DNA from 2 places in the Pantoea sp. R13S299 genome. Region 1 is predicted to be linked to the other one. Evidence: predicted binding sites of a transcription regulator. Region 1 holds the regulator's gene; the other holds the start of a gene.

Evidence for each region. Region 1 encodes PurR, which represses purine synthesis genes. Its sites were predicted from a motif close to CANGCAAACGTTTGCNTG; they were not measured.
Region 2: a site for PurR is predicted at 5,786-5,803, ahead of ACN1CO_RS19605 (7-cyano-7-deazaguanine/7-aminomethyl-7-deazaguanine transporter). Genes of this name have one in related genera too.

Annotation. Positions count from the first base shown of each region.
Region 1 covers NZ_JBLYEF010000001.1:982,781-991,791, reverse strand. Annotated here, with positions in the region: gene ACN1CO_RS04870 (alkene reductase) at 1-508, shown strand, start outside; gene gloA (lactoylglutathione lyase) at 625-1,032, shown strand; gene rnt (ribonuclease T) at 1,153-1,821, shown strand; gene ACN1CO_RS04855 (Grx4 family monothiol glutaredoxin) at 1,865-2,200, opposite strand; gene ACN1CO_RS04850 (C40 family peptidase) at 2,566-3,375, shown strand; gene ACN1CO_RS04845 (YnhF family membrane protein) at 3,423-3,512, opposite strand; gene purR (HTH-type transcriptional repressor PurR) at 3,794-4,819, shown strand; gene punR (DNA-binding transcriptional activator PunR) at 4,816-5,721, opposite strand; gene punC (purine nucleoside transporter PunC) at 5,829-7,031, shown strand; gene cfa (cyclopropane fatty acyl phospholipid synthase) at 7,340-8,488, shown strand; gene ACN1CO_RS04820 (riboflavin synthase subunit alpha) at 8,737-9,011, opposite strand, start outside.
Region 2 covers NZ_JBLYEF010000005.1:107,695-116,705, reverse strand. Annotated here, with positions in the region: gene ftsY (signal recognition particle-docking protein FtsY) at 1-683, opposite strand, end outside; gene rsmD (16S rRNA (guanine(966)-N(2))-methyltransferase) at 916-1,515, shown strand; gene ACN1CO_RS19630 (DUF1145 family protein) at 1,505-1,777, shown strand; gene ACN1CO_RS19625 (DUF2500 domain-containing protein) at 1,804-2,160, opposite strand; gene ACN1CO_RS19620 (lysoplasmalogenase) at 2,307-2,936, shown strand; gene ACN1CO_RS19615 (zinc/cadmium/mercury/lead-transporting ATPase) at 3,030-5,318, shown strand; gene tusA (sulfurtransferase TusA) at 5,372-5,623, opposite strand; gene ACN1CO_RS19605 (7-cyano-7-deazaguanine/7-aminomethyl-7-deazaguanine transporter) at 5,828-6,493, shown strand; gene ACN1CO_RS19600 (DcrB family lipoprotein) at 6,755-7,309, shown strand; gene iolE (myo-inosose-2 dehydratase) at 7,359-8,255, opposite strand; gene ACN1CO_RS19590 (Gfo/Idh/MocA family protein) at 8,303-9,011, opposite strand, start outside.

The sequences.
Region 1 (9,011 bases):
AAACCAGCGTACCGACGAATATGGCGGCAGCATCGAAAAACGCGGTCGCTTTGCGCTGGAAGTGGTTGATGCGGTGATTGCTAACTGGTCAGCCGATCGCATCGGTATTCGCGTCTCGCCTATCGGCAGCTTCCAGAATCTGGACAACGGTCCGGACGAAGAAGAAGCGGCGCTGTGGTACATCGGCGAGCTGGCAAAACGCAACATCGCCTATCTGCACCTTTCAGAGCCAGACTGGGCCGGTGGTCAGCCTTACACTGACGCCTTCCGTCAGAAAGTGCGTGATCTGTTCCCGGGTGCCATCATTGGTGCCGGTGCCTATACCGTTGAGAAAGCGGATGATCTGATTGGTCGCGGTCTGATCGATGCGGTGGCGTTTGGTCGTGATTACATTGCTAACCCGGATCTGGTTGAGCGTCTGCAGCAGGATGCCCCACTCAATCCACAGCGTCCTGAAAGCTTCTACGGCGGCGGCGCTGAAGGGTATATCGACTACCCGACGCTGTAACCGTTTTAGGCTGCCGTCCGGGACGATGGCGGCAGCCATTATTCAATGGCGATTTTCATCGCTATACTTATCGCCTGGGTCATCCGGCGATGGCATTTTATTTCAAAGAGGATGTTATGCGTTTACTTCATACCATGCTGCGCGTTGGCGATCTGCAACGTTCTATCGATTTCTACACCCGTGTGCTGGGAATGCGCGTGCTGCGTCAGAGCGAAAACACCGAATATAAATATACCCTGGCCTTTGTGGGCTACACCGACGAGAGCGAAGGTGCGGTGATCGAGCTGACCTACAACTGGGGCGTCGATAAGTATGACCTCGGTAATGCCTATGGTCACATTGCGCTGGGCGTTGATGACGCAGCAGCAGCCTGCGAACGTATCCGCAAAGATGGCGGCAACGTGACGCGTGAAGCGGGTCCGGTTAAAGGCGGCTCCACCATTATTGCCTTTGTTGAAGATCCCGATGGCTACAAAATCGAGCTGATCGAAAACAAGGATGCCGGTAACGGCCTGGGCAACTAAACCTGCCCCTCAGCCTGCCCGCCCGGGTGGGCTGAATCCCCTTCTCTTCGCTTCATCTGCTGCACCCGGCCCCGTTTTTTGCCATAATACGCGCTGCCCTTTTTCTGCAACGAGATCCTGATGTCTGAATCGAATTCCCCTAATGCACTCAATCAACGTTTCCGTGGCTTCTATCCGGTGGTGATCGACGTTGAAACCGCCGGTTTCAATGCGCAAACCGATGCGTTACTGGAAATTGCCGCTATCACGCTGAAAATGGATGAAGAGGGATGGATTCAGATCGACCAGACGCTGCACTTCAACGTCGAACCTTTTGTCGGTTCGCTGCTGCATCCGGAAGCGCTGGCCTTTACCGGTATCGATCCGAGTAATCCGCTTCGCGGCGCAGTTAGTGAATATGATGCGCTACACGCCATTTTCAAAATGGTGCGCAAGGGCATTAAAGACAGCGGCTGTAATCGCGCCATTATGGTGGCGCACAATGCCACCTTCGACCTGAACTTTATGTCAGCGGCGGCGGAACGTGCCAGCCTGAAGCGCAATCCGTTTCACCCGTTTGCCACCTTTGATACCGCAGCGCTGAGCGGACTGGTGCTGGGTCAGACGGTACTGGCGAAAGCCTGTATTGCGGCAGGAATGGAGTTTGATAGTACGCAGGCGCATTCGGCGCTTTATGACACTCAGCAGACGGCAACGCTGTTCTGCGAGCTGGTGAACCGCTGGAAACGGTTAGGTGGCTGGCCACTGCCCTTCGCGGAAGGTGATGCAGAAGCCACGACATCCGCATAAGGGATGCCGCAATGAAAAAGGCCGACATGATGTCGGCCTTTTTTTATTCTGCTTCTTTAAACTTTTCTGCAGTCTCTTTGATCAGCGTCTGCAGTTCACCACGTTGTAACATCTCAACGATAATGTCGCAGCCACCGACCAGCTCGCCATCAACCCACAGCTGCGGGAAAGTTGGCCAGTTAGCGAATTTCGGCATCTCGGCACGAATGTCCGGGTTCTGCAGAATATCCACGTAAGCAAAACGCTCACCACAGGCTGACAGCGCCTGTACCGCCTGTGCAGAGAAACCGCAGCTAGGCAGTTTCGGGGAACCTTTCATGTACAGCAGGATCGGGTTTTCTGCGATCTGGCGCTGAATTTTTTCTACAGTACTCATTATTGCCTTCCTTAATTCGTCACTTCGTGTTTGTTTATTGTAGCGACTTCGCAGCGTGACTGAAAATGAGATTTTGACCGCTGCCCGATTAAATCGCCATCATTGTTAAGTCCCGCTTCGGGACGCCTGATTTCCTGATTATTAACAGCTGGTAACAGTTTAATAATTCGTAATAATTTCGTTGATATAAGACGCTGAAAATGTTCATTTTCAACGCGATTACGTGGGTTGCAAAGATTAATATTAAAAGGCATTACAGTTTTTAAACGAACTGGACTAGAATGGCCTGGGCGCTGATCCTGGATCAGATTAATCTCAACTTTGTCGCGGTGCGTAGTGGCCCTGACAACTTAACTAATCAACGGACTATGCGTTTAATCATTACGCTTTTCATGCTGGCCTTTGCGCAACTGTTTTTCAACGTCGCTGCTGCTTCCCCGCACGCGCCGGTGAACGTCAGTACGCATAAAGCAGAAAAAAAGAGTGCGCGCGACGATGAGCGCCGCAAGCGTCGCCAGGTAAAAACGGTGACCAAAAAAACTCGCCTCAGCCCTGTTCAAAAACTAAAAACGAAAAAACAGAAAAAAGTCGAACTCACTGCTAAACAGACGCCTGCTAAGAAGACCTCGCTTAAAACCGCCCGTATCAGCAAAACCAAAGAAAAAAATAAAGAGAAGAAACGCTATGGTCATCAGCGCCAGCTGAAAACGGCTGAGATCACCACCAGCGAGCCGGGCACGATTAAAATGAGCAAATCCCACCGTCAGCGTTATCAGAAGGCACGCGAAACCGCGATGACCAAGCTGATGGGCCAGTTAGGTAAACCTTATCAGTGGGGCGGCACCTCACCCCATACCGGTTTCGATTGCAGCGGTCTGGTCTGGTACGCCTATAAAGATCTGGTGAAGTTTAAGATCCCGCGTACCGCTAACGAGATGTATCACCTGCGTGACGCCGCGCCCATCAAGCGTGAGTCGCTGGAGAAAGGCGATCTGGTCTTCTTCCGCATTAACGGTCGCGGTACGGCTGACCACGTCGGCGTTTACCTGGGCGATGGTAAGTTTATTCAGTCGCCACGTACCGGCAAAGATATTCAGATCAGCGCATTAGGGGAAGATTACTGGCAGCGCCACTACATCGGTGCCCGTCGGGTGATGACGCCGAGAACCATTCGCTGAGCAGCAGTTCAGTCAGAAAAAAGCCGGGATAATCCCGGCTTTTTTTATTAGTGCAGAATGGCAGTAAAACTAAAGGCCACAATCATCAGCAAACAGCCCACGGAGGTCATTAACGCCAGTTTCAGATCGGTACTCATTGCTTGCTCCTTAGTCATACAATTTATAGGGATATGGCATTTTCCCACACGACCCGGTAAAAATCTCGTTTTATCCGTCCAGCCTTGTTAGAATCCCGCCTTTGTTGCGCAACGCGCGCAACTCTGATTCCGTTTGCGCATCTTTTAAGACGTTTATTCTCCGCCAGCGGCCTGTTTACCGGCCAGAAAAGCTGCATTTTTGCGGAAAAAACCCTGAGCAGACGCAAACGTTTAACACTACGCTTATCATAGAGTTAGATAAGCACTGGAGTCCGATTTTCATGGCAACAATTAAAGATGTGGCAAAACGCGCCGGCGTCTCAACGACCACCGTTTCGCACGTCATCAATAAAACCCGCTTTGTCGCTGAAGAGACGCGCAACGCGGTCTGGCAGGCGATCAAAGAGCTACACTACTCGCCGAGCGCCGTCGCGCGCAGCCTGAAAGTGAACCACACCAAAACGCTGGGCCTGCTTGCCACCTCCAGCGAAGCGCCCTATTTCGCTGAAATTATTGAAGCGGTTGAAAATCACTGTTTTGACAAAGGCTACACGCTGATTCTGGGTAATGCGCATAACGATCTGCAAAAACAGCGCGCCTATCTCAGCATGATGGCGCAGAAACGCGTCGATGGTCTGCTGGTGATGTGTTCTGAGTATCCGGACGACCTGCTGCAGATGCTGGAAGAGAACCGCAATATCCCGATGGTGGTGATGGACTGGGGCGAGTCGCGCGCCGACTTCACCGACACGGTGCTGGATAATGCCTTCCAGGGCGGCTATCTGGCGGGACGCTATCTGATTGAACGCGGACACCGTGATATTGGTGCAATCCCCGGCCAGATGGAGCGCAACACCGGTGGCGGACGCCATGCCGGTTTCCTGAAAGCGCTGGAAGAAGCAGGTATTCAGCCGCGCGCCGAATGGATTGTGCAGGGTGACTTCGAGCCGGAGTCAGGCTATCAGGCGATGCAGCAGATCCTGTCACAGAAACAGCGCCCGACGGCGGTGTTCTGCGGCGGTGACATCATGGCGATGGGCGCGATTTGCGCCGCCGACGAGATGGGCCTGCGCGTCCCGCAGGATATTTCGGTGATCGGTTATGACAATGTGCGCAATGCCCGCTATTTCGCACCGGCCCTGACAACCGTGCATCAGCCTAAAGCCCAACTGGGTGAAAAAGCGCTGGATATGCTGCTGGACCGCATCACCAGTAAGCGTGAAATTTCACAAACGATCGAAGTCCATCCCACGCTGATTGAACGCCGTTCCGTGGCCGATGGTCCGTTCCGCGATTATCGCCGCTAATCCTCGCTTAACCACTCCTGATTAAGCGTTTGCGCATCACCCAGATAGCTGAGCAACCAGCCTGTCGCCGGTGATGCGCGATCCTCAGCCCAGCTGACGCAGCAGGGGCTATCCGGAAATGCCACTGGCAGTGTCAGTTCCACCAGATCGCCGCTGTCGAGCAGGGGTCTGGCAAGATGACCCGGCACCATCGCCACACACAATCCCGCCTGCACGCACTCCAGACCGGTCTGCCATTCCGGCACCACCAGCCTGCGCTGGTTATCCAGCGTCCATGTCATACGGCGCGGCAGCGCTCGCGAGGTATCTTCCAGCACCAGTGAAGGCCAGCTACGCAGCGTGTCATCATCGATCTGGCTCGCCTGCGTTAATGGATGATCGGGCGCGACCACGCAGCGCCAGTTGAGGGTGCCCATATCGCGAAACGCAAAACGTCCGCCCACCGGAATTGCCTGGGTGGCCCCAATCGCGACCTCCACCCGACCATCGGCCAGCGCATCCCAGACGCCGTTAAAGACTTCATAGCTGATGATCAGCTCCATATCGGGGAAGTGCCGATAGAAATCTTTGACCAGTTGCCGGGTGCGCTGAGGTTTGGCGATACGGTCAACGGCAATGCTGAGCTGCCCGCGCCAGCCGTTGGCGAGCTGCTGACACTGTCGCCGGGTGGCAAGCATTTTTTTGATGACGCTGCGCCCTTCCCGGACAAAATGCTCGCCTGCCGGAGTGAGAACCACTTCGCGATGCTGACGCTCAAACAGCGGCACTGCCAGCCAGTTCTCCAGCTGGCGCACCGTGTAGCTGATGGCAGAGGGCACCCGATGTAACTCCTGCGCGGCCGCGCTGAAGCTGCCCCCACGGGCGACCGCGTCAACCACTTCTAATGCATATTCTGACCACATAATCTGCCTTCAAAAATTTTAACAGCAATCGGCAAATATTACCGTTTCACAGCAGCAAACGCACCTCTTACACTCTGCCGCGTTTATCCTGCAAATATGAGAATGAGATGTTGTCGAATAAAGGATTTATGCCTTACCTTGCCCTGCTGAGCATGCTCGGCTTTTTAGCCACGGATATGTACCTGCCCGCCTTTGGTGCGATGCAGCAAACCTTTAATACCTCGCCCGGCCTGATCAGCGCCAGTATGAGTCTCTTTCTGGGAGGCTTCGCCACAGGTCAGCTCTTCTGGGGACCGCTCTCCGACCGCATCGGCCGTAAACCTGTGCTGCTAGCCGGACTGGTGATGTTTGGCATCGGCTGTGCGGGCATGCTGTGGGTGAATGATATTTATCTGATGCTGGCGCTGCGCTTTGTGCAGGCGATTGGCGTCTGTGCTGCGGCCGTGAGCTGGCAGGCACTGGTGGTGGATCGCTACCCTGCTGCGCGTGCCAACAAAGTCTTTGCCACCATTATGCCGCTGGTTGCGCTCTCTCCGGCACTGGCGCCGTTGTTGGGTGCCTGGCTGATAGGCCACTTCCACTGGCGTTCGATTTTCCTGGTGCTGACACTGATTGCGGTGGCATTAATTATGACCACGCTGCGTCTGCCCACCGTTCGTAAAGTTGCAGGTGAAAAAAGGGCGCAGCCGGGCTTCTTTACTCTGCTGAAATCGCGGGTCTACAGCGGCAACGTGCTGATCTACTCTGCCTGTTCTGCCAGCTTCTTTGCCTGGCTGACTGGCTCGCCCTTTATTCTGGCGGATCTGGGTCTCTCGCCCGCCGATATCGGTCTGAGCTATGTGCCACAGACCCTGGCCTTTTTAATCGGCGGATTCGGCTGTCGCGCCCTGCTCAACCGCTTTAACGGCGCACAGTTGCTGCCCTGGTTGCTGGGCGTCTACAGCCTGAGCATTATGGCACTGTTTGCGGTTGCGCTTGCAGGTAACAGCACGCTGGTGAGCCTGATGGTGCCGTTCTGCGGGATGGCGCTGGCTAACGGTGCGATCTATCCGATTGTGGTTTCCAGCGCACTGATGCCCTTCCCGGATGCCACCGGTAAAGCGGCCGCGTTGCAGAACACCCTGCAGTTAGGACTCTGCTTCGCCGCCAGCCTGGCGGTATCAGCCGGATTAACTCAGGCGCTGTTTACCACCACGCTGATGATGGCGGTGACCATTGTGCTCGCGTTGATCGGTTACGCCATGCAGCGTGCCGCAAGCGCACAAACTGTTGTTGCCTCTCCGCAACCTGCCTGCCAGGATAATCACTGACACACTGACTTTTTAGTTAGCATCCTAACAATAAGTGATTGAATATTGACCCGCGTGAGAATATACTCATTCGGGTCAACAAATCTGTAATAAATCAACAATATAATAACGTAATAATCTGATTGGCACCCTGTTGCCGGGACGGTATTCGCGCGCGTTATTCTCACCCTACCGACCAGTTGCAGGCTCTTCCAGTCCTCTGTATCACACAATAACCGGTGTGCGGAGTCATCCGTGACGTTTCTCAATGCCTGACGAAATTGGCTATTCTTTGTTCAGGTTCAGATTGGACAGGTGGTGGAACAGCTATGAGTTCATCTTATGCAGAAGCAGTGAGCCCTGAAGAGAACCATTGGTATCGCATCGTTCATGAACTGCTGGAAAAAGCAGATATCGAAATCAATGGTTCACGTCCCTGGGATATCCATGTAACGCATCCCGGGTTTTTTAAACGTGTTCTGCAAGAGGGTTCACTTGGGCTCGGTGAGAGCTATATGGATGGATGGTGGGAGTGTGACCGGCTGGATATCTTCTTCCATCAGGTGCTTAAACATAAACTCGATCAGCAGCTTCCTCATCACTTTAAAGACACGCTGCGCATTGCCGCCGCCCGCTTAACTAATCTGCAATCAAAAAAACGGGCGTGGATTGTCGGTAAAGAGCATTACGACCTGGGTAACGACCTCTTTACACTGATGCTTGACCCGTACATGCAATACTCCTGTGGCTACTGGAAAGAGGCGACGACGCTGGCAGCCGCGCAGGAAGCTAAGCTGGATATGATCTGCCGTAAATTAGCGCTGGAACCCGGAATGTCGCTGCTGGATATCGGCTGTGGCTGGGGCGGACTCGCGGAATTTGCCGCACGTCATTACGGCGTCAAAGTGTATGGTGTGACGATTTCCGCCGAACAACAGAAACTGGCGCAGCAGCGCTGTAGCGGTTTAGACGTCACGATTCTGTTGCAGGATTATCGCGACCTGAATGAGCAGTTTGATCGCATCGTTTCGGTGGGGATGTTTGAGCATGTCGGGCCAAAAAATTACGCCATCTATTTTGATGTGGTCGATCGTAATTTAAAGCCTGATGGTATTTTCCTGCTTCACACCATCGGTGCGATTAAAACCGATATGAGTGTCGATCCCTGGATCGATAAATATATTTTCCCCAACGGCTGTCTTCCTTCAGTGCGTCATGTGGCGGATGCCAGCGAACCTCATTTTATTCTGGAAGACTGGCATAACTTTGGTGCCGATTACGATAAAACACTGATGGCCTGGCATGAACGCTTCTTGCAGGCCTGGCCCGAGCTGGCCGATAAATATGGCGAACGCTTTAAGCGGATGTTCTCCTATTATCTGAATGCCTGCGCCGGTGCCTTCCGGGCGCGTGATATTCAGCTGTGGCAGATTGTGTTCAGTCGGGGTGTTGAGGGGGGATTACGGGTGGCGCGGTAGTGCCCTGTCATGCAAACGCTGCGAATGCCAAAACATATAGAATATCACAGCAACGAATAAGCTCAACGCGCAGGGAACACGGTCAGAAGAGGAAAGCGTCCCGCGCCAGGGACGGCGCGGGCCGAGCGTGCCATGGATGGCGGATTTTGCGTCTTTCCGATATGACCGTGTTCCCTGTGATGGCTCGGTAAAACAGCAAAACAGTTCAGATCCTATCACTACTCTCAAAGGCGCTTACACGCCCTTTATTAACTCTCGGAGGCAGGCTGGCCGGTCAGCATGCTCATTGCCGCCGCAGCATCGCGCTGTGCTAACACCCGCTCAACGGTCTCTACGATTGCCTGGGTGTGCGGATCGATCTCAATATTGACCCGATCGCCAAACGTCTTCGCACCCAGAGTCGTGCGCTCCAGCGTTTCCGGGATCAGATAGACGCAGAATTTAGTCTTTGTCACATCGCCTACCGTGAGGCTAATACCGTCGATGCCAACGAAACCTTTATGCAGGATATATTTCATCTGCG
Region 2 (9,011 bases), on a different contig from region 1:
GCGTCAGTGACTTCAGCTTCACCTAATGCCAGCGCGGTCAGCTCTTCTTCGGTCAGCGGCGCTTCCGCTTCGCTGTCCGGCGTTTCAACGATCGGAGCATCATCCAGCGTCTGCGCGTCTTCACTTATCGGCACTTCCGCTTCGCTGTGCGGCGTTTCAACGATCCCGACGTCATCCAGCGCCAGCGCGGTCAGCTCTTCGTCGCTTAATGGCGCGTCTGCTTCACTGTCCAGGATTTCAACGATCGGGGCGTCATCCAGCGCCAGCGCGGTCAGCTCTTCTTCGCTTAAAGGTGCGTCTGCAGGTGCCTCTTCAGCGATCGGCGTAACCACGTCGTCGGCGTCGATAACCGGTGTCGCGTCATGTTCAGGTGCGGAGACTTCCAGTAACGCTTCAGTATCGGCCTCAATCGGCTCAGCCGCATCGAGCACTGCGGGTGCTGATTCATGCGGCGCTGCCGCGGTGACTTCCGCCTCACGCTGCTGTCCGGCCACCGTTTCGGTGATGACGACAGTCTCTTCCGCTTGCGCTTCAGCCTGGCTTAAAGCCGGGGCTTCCTGTTCTGTCTGCTGCTGTGCGGGTTCAGCGACCTCGTGTGTCTGCTCCTCCGCGACAGGTTGTTTCTCTTCCTCTTTGCCAAATCCCAGCCAGGAAAAAAAGCCACGTTTTTTCTCTTTTGCCATTGTGTGACGACACTCCTCGATGGCTTTGTCCCGGTCGCGCGTGGTTTCCAGGGGTAAATCAATGAAAGTCGGTCAGCGCCAGACCGGCGTAAACCGCAGAATAATGCATGACTTCAGCAACTCAGTAGTCTAACACTTTCCAGCCAGCTCACCACAGCACCCTTTTTTAACGTTTCTTCTCACCGATTCGCCCGTTAAACTACGCAACAAATTATGACGAGTTGTGAGCAAGATGAATAAAAACCCCCGCAGTACAGGCGGTGCCGGGCAGATTCGCATCATTGGCGGCCAGTGGCGCGGACGCAAATTGCCGGTGCCGGACAGTGCCGGACTGCGCCCGACCACCGATCGGGTGCGTGAGACGCTGTTTAACTGGCTGGCCCCGGTACTGCCAGAGGCTCGCTGCCTTGACTGCTTTGCCGGAAGCGGCGCATTAGGACTGGAAGCGCTGTCGCGATACGCCGGATCGGCCACGCTGCTGGAGCTGGAGCGTCCGGTGGCACAACAGCTGACAAAAAATCTGCAGACGCTGCGCGCCAGTAATGGCACCGTGATTCAGACCAATGCGTTAAACTGGCTGGCACAGCCGGGCACACCGTTCGATGTGGTGTTTATCGATCCGCCGTTTCGTCAGGGATTGCTGGAACAGACGTTGCAGTTGCTGGAGCAGAATCACTGGCTGGCCGATCAGGCGCTGATTTACGTCGAAAGTGAAGTGGAAAATGGCGCGCCGCCGGTGCCGCCAGAGTGGGATCTTTATCGCGAGAAAATAGCCGGACAAGTGGCTTATCGTTTGTATCAACGTCAACAGGAGACGCAGGATGTTACTTAATTTGGGGCGTCTGTTGATGCTATGCGTGTGGGGATTTTTACTGGCTAACCTGGTTCATCCCTACCCGAAACCGCTGACTTATTTTATCAACGTTGCGCTGATTTTCATGATCCTGATGCATGGTCTGCAGCTGGTATTACTGCGCACGACGCAGACTAAAGATGCGCCGCCGATTGACCGCGTCACCCAGGCCAAAGTGTTTCTGTTCGGGGTGTTTGAGCTGGTCGCCTGGCAGAAGAAAAACTTCCCACGCAAAAAATAGTGTCGGGCGGGCGCAATGCCCGCCGGTTACGGCAGGGGCGTGAAGCTGATAAAGCGCGTGCCCTGCATCTTCAGCTCGCCTCGCGCGCCTTTATCCAGCTGATGATATTCCGCCTCTTTCAGCTGCACTTTAATGTCGCTGGCTCCGTTCAGCGGATGAAACAGCACCTCATAGCGCATCTCTTCCCCGGCAATCACTTCGCGCTGCCGTGAACGGCGATTGGGCGAAGGAAATTCACGTTTGGTTCTGACCTCAGCCTGCAAAGAACGCTCCGGTGACGCGTCGTTAACCGCCACTTCACGGCGTTGCTTGATGAACTGACGTGTCGCCAGCACGGCGATAATCGCCAGGACGATGATAAAAATTAGCGGCGGTTTACTCATAACGCTCTCGTGCCTGCGGGGATAATGAATCAGGCGGCAAAGCATACAACCAGAGTTGCCTGATTGTCACATCTCAGAGGCTTAACCTAAACTGGAAGTGATATTTTGGGATCTTTCACCATTTTGAGTAAAAAAAGGGAGAAACAATGCTCTGGTCTTTCCTCGCTGTACTTTTCTCCGGCTGGCTCTATGTCGATGCCACCTATCGCGGCCCTCAGTGGCAACGCTGGCTGTTTAAACCGGTCACGCTGCTGCTGCTTGTCGGGCTGGCCTGGCAGGCACCGGTACTGCAAACCACGGACTACCTGATTCTGGCCGGTCTGGTCGCGACGCTGGTCGGTGATGCGTTAACGCTGTTGCCGCGTCAGCAGATGCTCTATGCCGTCGGGGCTTTCTTCCTGTCGCACCTGCTCTATACGCTCTGCTTCGCTGCCAGCATGACCATGACCTTCTTCTGGCCGATTCCGCTGACGCTGCTGATCATCGGTGCCGCCCTGATTGGCATCATCTGGAGCCGACTGGAAGATCTGCGCTGGCCTGTCTGCACCTTCATCGGCATGACGCTGGTGATGACCTGGATAGCGACCGAGCAGTACTTCTTCCGCCCGACCGATTACAGCTTCTCGATCATGGTCGGTGCCGGTCTGCTGCTACTGGCAAACGCCGTCTGGTTTATCTCGCACTATCGCCGTCGCTTCACCGCTGACAGCGCGATTGTTGCCGCCTGCTACTTTGCCGGTCACTTCATGATCGTGCGCTCATTGTGGGTCGTCTGAGAAAATAGTCTTGACTCTGGAGTTCACTCCAGAGTGTAGGATAAGGGATGGGCTGCGTTGCTCATCCCGCTATTTTTACACTCTGGAGGTCATATGCATCAACATCACGCCTGTGGCTGCGGCAAACCGCGTGCCAGCCACGCCGCAGCAAAACCGCTGTGCCAGGTTCGTCAGGCCCGTCCCCTCTCCCTTTCCATTCATGCTGCGACGCCGGTGACGGCGGATACCGCAGGCTGTTGCTGTGACAGTAACAGCAGCCCTGGCAATGACGCCGACACCGCTGAGGAAAGCGACCGGCGAAGTTCCACTTATCCCTATAGCTGGCAGGTCAGCGGGATGGATTGCCCGAGTTGTGCCCGCACCATTGAAACCGCCGTCCGACAGGTAAAAGGCGTGACAGACGCCCGCGTGCTGTTCAGCAGCGAGAAGCTGGTCGTCAACGCTGACAACGATGTGCAAAGCGCCGTTGAACATGCGGTGAAAAAAGCCGGTTTCCAGCTCGCCTCCCCATCACCTTCGTCAGCCACCCCGGCCACCAGTCCGGGCTGGCAGCAGAACCGCATGCTGATTTTGCTGGCACTGCTGGTCCTCGCCAGCAGCATTCTCAGCCAGTTCGCGCCCGCCTGGGGCGATCGGCTGTTTGTGCTGACCACGCTGGTCGGCCTGATCCCCGTAGCGCGCGGGGCATGGCAGCGCATTCGCAGCGGATCGCCTTTTACCATTGAGACATTGATGACCGTGGCGTCAGCCGGTGCGCTGATTATTGGCGCGCACGCTGAAGCCGCGATGGTGCTGGTGCTGTTTCAGCTGGGCGAACAGCTGGAAAGCTATGCCGCCTCCAGGGCGCGCAGCGGCGTAACCAGCCTGATGGCGTTGCGGCCTGAATCGGCAATTCGCCTTGAACAGGGCAAACGTCTTGAAGTGTCGCTGGCGGCGCTGCAACCCGGCGATGTGATTGAAGTCGCGGCGGGCAGCCGCCTGCCGGTCGACGGCCGTTTAATCAGCCCGCTCGCCAGTTTCGATGAGAGCGCGCTGACCGGTGAATCGCTGCCGGTCACGCGAGCCAGTGGCGAAAAGATCCTTGCCGGGGCCACCAGCGTGGATCGGCTGGTAATGCTGGAAGTGGTGTCGAAGCCAGGTGAAAGCGCGATTGACCGTATCCTGCAACTGATTGAGGAAGCGGAAACGCACCGTGCGCCGGTTGAACGCTTTATCGATCAGTTCAGCCGCATCTACACGCCGCTGGTCATGCTGCTGTCGCTGCTGGTGATGGTGGTGCCACCCCTGCTCTTCGCAGGCGACTGGCAGCCGTGGATCTACAAAGGTCTGACGCTGCTGCTGATTGGCTGCCCCTGTGCACTGGTGATCTCAACTCCCGCTGCGATTACCTCCGGGCTGGCTGCGGCTGCGCGCCAGGGCGCGCTGATTAAAGGCGGTGCGGCGCTGGAGCGCCTGAGTTCGCTGCGCAGAATAGCGTTTGATAAAACCGGCACGCTGACGCTGGGCAAGCCACAGCTGACGCAGATCCTGCGGTTTGGCGAGGCCAGTGAGTCAGAGATGCTGGCGCTGAGCGCCGCTGCGGAACAGGGTGCAACCCATCCGCTGGCCAGCGCTATCGTAGCGGCCGCGCAGGCGCGTGATCTGGTGATTCCTGAAGCGCAGGATCAGCAGGTGCAGGCGGGACGCGGCATCAGTGCGCAGGTCTCAGGCCAGCAGATTCAGCTGCTGACGCCCGGCCATACTCCCGGTCTGACGCCGCAACAAAGCGAGCAGATTGCTCAGCAGGAAGCCGAAGGTGAAACCCTGGTGGTGGTGATGCGCGATGGCGAGGCGCTGGGTGCGCTGGCCCTGCGCGATCAGCTGCGCGACGATGCCGTGGAGGCGTTAAAGGCACTGAAAAAGCTGGGTATTGAGAGCCTGATGCTGACTGGCGATAACCCGCGCGCCGCAGCAACGATTGCCCGCCAGCTGGATATTGATTATCGCGCCAGCCTGCTGCCCGCCGATAAAGTCGCAGCTATCCGTGAACTGAGTCAGCAGCAGCCGCTGGCGATGGTCGGAGATGGTATTAACGACGCTCCGGCGATGAAAGCGGCGACGCTGGGTATTGCGATGGGCAGCGGCACCGATGTGGCGCTGGAAGCAGCCGATGCGGCTCTGACGCGGAATCAGCTCAGCAATCTGGCCCCGATGATTGCGCTGGCACGCCGGACACGACGCATCATCCGCCAGAATGTCGGTATTGCGCTGGGTCTGAAGGCAATTTTCCTGGTCACCACCCTGCTGGGTCTGACCGGACTCTGGCTGGCGGTGCTGGCGGATTCCGGTGCGACCGCGCTGGTCACCGCCAACGCGTTACGGTTACTGCGTCGTCGCGCCTGAGTGTGAGGCTTCTGATCGATGAGTGAGGTTAACGACGGCCCGAACGGCTGTCGCTAACCCGCCATGCCTTTGCGGATCAGAAACTGGTAGGGCAGCGTGTCGGTCTGCTGCGCCAGCAGGCCGTGTTCCATAAAGCGGCAGAAGCCGGGAATATCGCGGGTCGTCGCCGGATCATCGGCGATGATCAGCAACGTCTCGCCATCCTGCAGCCCGCGTACGGTCTTGCGCACCATCATCACCGGCTCCGGGCAGCGCAGGCCACGGGCATCCAGCTGATGGTCGGCAGAGGAAAAAACATCGCTCATAATCAACTCGGTTCAGGTAAAGGGCGCTCATTCTAGCGCGTGCTGGCGGTGAAGCAAGGCGATAACGATTGCGCTAAAATTAACCATTGCATAAAAAGCACAACGCGGTAAGATGCCGCCGCTTTTTGCTCATAAAACTGCCAGACGCCGCTCGAACGACGTCCCGCAATGGGTTCCCTCACCCCAACATTAAAAAGGTTGAATATGCTCGCATTTTCTTCACGTCAGCGCATGCATGCGCTTTTCTGGTTGTCGCTGTTTCACCTGCTGGTGATCACATCTAGTAACTATCTGGTTCAGCTGCCAATTTCCGTCTTTGGCTTCCACACTACCTGGGGTGCGTTCAGCTTCCCGTTTATCTTCCTGGCGACCGATCTCACCGTGCGAATTTTTGGCGCACCGCTGGCCCGACGCATTATTCTGGCCGTGATGATCCCGGCGCTGTTTATCTCTTACGGCGTCTCGGCACTGTTTTATCAGGGTGAATGGCAGGGCTGGCAGGCACTGGAAGTGATGAATCTGTTTGTTGCCCGTATCGCCTGCGCCAGCTTTATGGCTTATGCGCTCGGTCAGATCCTCGACGTTCATGTGTTTAACCGTCTGCGTCGTCTGCCGCAGTGGTGGATAGCACCGGGCTGCGCGATGTTTCTGGGGAATATCAGCGATACGCTGGCCTTCTTCTTTATCGCCTTTTATAAAAGCCCCGATGCGTTTATGGCGCAGCACTGGGTTGAGATCGCCCTGGTGGATTACAGCTTCAAAGTGCTGATCTGCATGGTCTTCTTCCTGCCTGCCTATGGCGTGCTGCTCAACGCCGCGCTCAAGCGTCTGGCTGAACGTCAGACCGCCCGCCAGGTCAATTTCGGCTGAGCCTGGTTTATCAGGCGTTATTGTTGCAGGCAGTCTGGACACGGACAGCGCGGAACAACCGGAGCGTACACGTAGTACGTGAGGATTGTGAGCACTGCCCTGGTTCAGAATGACAAATGAAATAGTCTGATTGGCCAGGCTCTAATAGCCCATACGGTTTCCACTATTTTCCGCTAAGATCTTCTGACAATCATCAGGTTGCGTTTGCAACCTGATTCCTGTTGTATTAATGCCTGACTGGAAACTTAAAAAGGGATTCTGATGCGCAACCTGGTGAAATATGTAGGAATGGGTTTACTGGTACTTGGCCTGGCGGCCTGTGACCAGAAGAAAGATGAAGCGGCGAATGACAACGGCGTCAGCGCCAGTCAGTCGGCGCAGACCGTCACGCTGATGGATGGCAAACTGAGCTTCTCGCTGCCACCAGGCATGTCAGATAAAAGCGGTAAACTGGGTTCACAGACTACGAACATGCACGTTTACGCGGATGAAACCGGTGCCCGCGCCATTATTGTGATTGCTGGCGACCCGACCAGTGATGGGCTGGATGTGCTGTCGAAGCGCATGGAACAGCAGCAGCGTAACCGCGACCCGCAGCTGCAGGTGGTGTCGAACAAATCTGTGACGCTGAAAGATCAGCCGGCACAGCAGCTGGATACGGTGATTTCTGCCAACAACCAGACCTCATGGTCTTCCGTGGTTCTGGCAAAAGTGGATGGCAAGCTGGTGACACTGCAGATTACGCTGCCAGGCGATAATCAGCAGCAGGCGCAGAGCGATGCTGACAACATTGTGAAAAGCATTACGCTGAAGTAAAACAAAAGGCTGGCTTCCCACAGGGAAGCCAGCCTTTGTTCAGAACACGTTATAAACCGGTATTTTCCCGGATATATTTCCGCGCTTTCACCGCATACTCAAATGGATTGGCCAGCGCAGGATCCTGCTCCGCCTCCACCACCATCCAGCCTTTGTAGCCGTAATCATCCAGGATTTTAAACACCGGTTTGAAGTCGATCACGCCATCGCCCGGTACGGTAAAGGTGCCCTTTTTGACGCCTTCCAGGAACGAGAGATGATTCTCACGCACCTCGGCGACCACCTCATCACGCACATCCTTGAGATGCACGTGGAAGATACGCGGCAGATATTTTTCCAGCACCGCCAGCATCTTTTGCTGGGAGCCTTCGGAGTAGTAGACGTGGCCGGTGTCATAGAGCAAACCAACCTGCTCGTCAGTCATCGCCATAAACCGGTCGATCTCTTCAGTGGTCTGAATGCCGGTGCCCATGTGGTGATGCAGCGTCACGCGCATCCCCTTGTCCGCTGCGATGCGGGCCAGTTCGTTATAGCCCTCTGCAGTCAACCGCCACTCTTCATCGCTGAAAATTGCTTTCTCTTCAAATACCGCCAGCGTGGTGCCCTGAATACTTTTACTCTGCTCAGAACAGCCAATCACCCGCGCGCCCATCGCATGCAGGAAGTTCATGTGCTCGATGAACTGTTCGATGGTTTTCTCTTTGTCGCCGTTAGCAAAAAAGGTGCTGAACCAGGCATTGCAGATTTCGATGCCGCGAATGTCGAGCATCGGTTTCAGAATCGCCGGATCGCGTGGGTATTTGCTGCCCACTTCGCTGCCGGTAAAGCCAGCCAGCGCCATCTCACTCACGGTTTGCTGGAAGGTATTCTCACTGCCGAGATCCGGCATGTCATCGTTGGTCCAGCCGATCGGCGCGATCGCCAGTTTTACGTTCTCTTTGTTCATCTTCTTATTCCCAGGCGGAGAGCGGCCAGGCCGCAGAGAGAGCTAAATCAGTTATAGAAAGCAGGACGCGGCGGCATCTCTACCGGCTCAATCGCACCACTGTTCTGCGCTTTGATGCAGGCATCGGCGGCCACGGAGGCGGCGAAACCATCCCAGGCAGAAGGACCGGTAAGCTGGCCCGCTTTGATGTCGTTGATAAACGCCTGCAGCTCAACGTCATACGCCTCGATAAAGCGATCTTTCCAGTCCACCAGAATGGTGTTCGACAGGCGCGCATCTTTGCGCAACTGCACTGAAGATGGCTCTGGCAGGCGGGCAATGCCCTCTTCACCGACGACCTCACACTGAATGTCATAGCCGTAAGCGCAGTTAACGAAGATCTCGACGTCGATGCGCACCCCTTTGTGGGTTTCGAACAGTACGATCTGCGGGTCTTTCAGCTGACCGTGCGACTTTGACGTCACGCGCGGGAAGATCACCTGCACCGTTTTATAGTCGTCGTTTGTCAGCCAGCGCAGTACATCCAGCTCGTGGATCAGAGTGTTGGTGATCGCCATCGGCGTGGTGTAGTTCTCTGGCACGGTCGGGTTACGGTGCGCGCAGTGCAGCATCAGCGGCTCACCGATATCGCCATCGGTGATCACTTTTTTCAGGGCACGATAGCCCGCATCGTAAGGACGCATAAAACCAACCTGCACCAGGCGTTTACCCGCCTGAATCTCTGCATCCACCACCCGACGGCAACCCTCGGCGCTC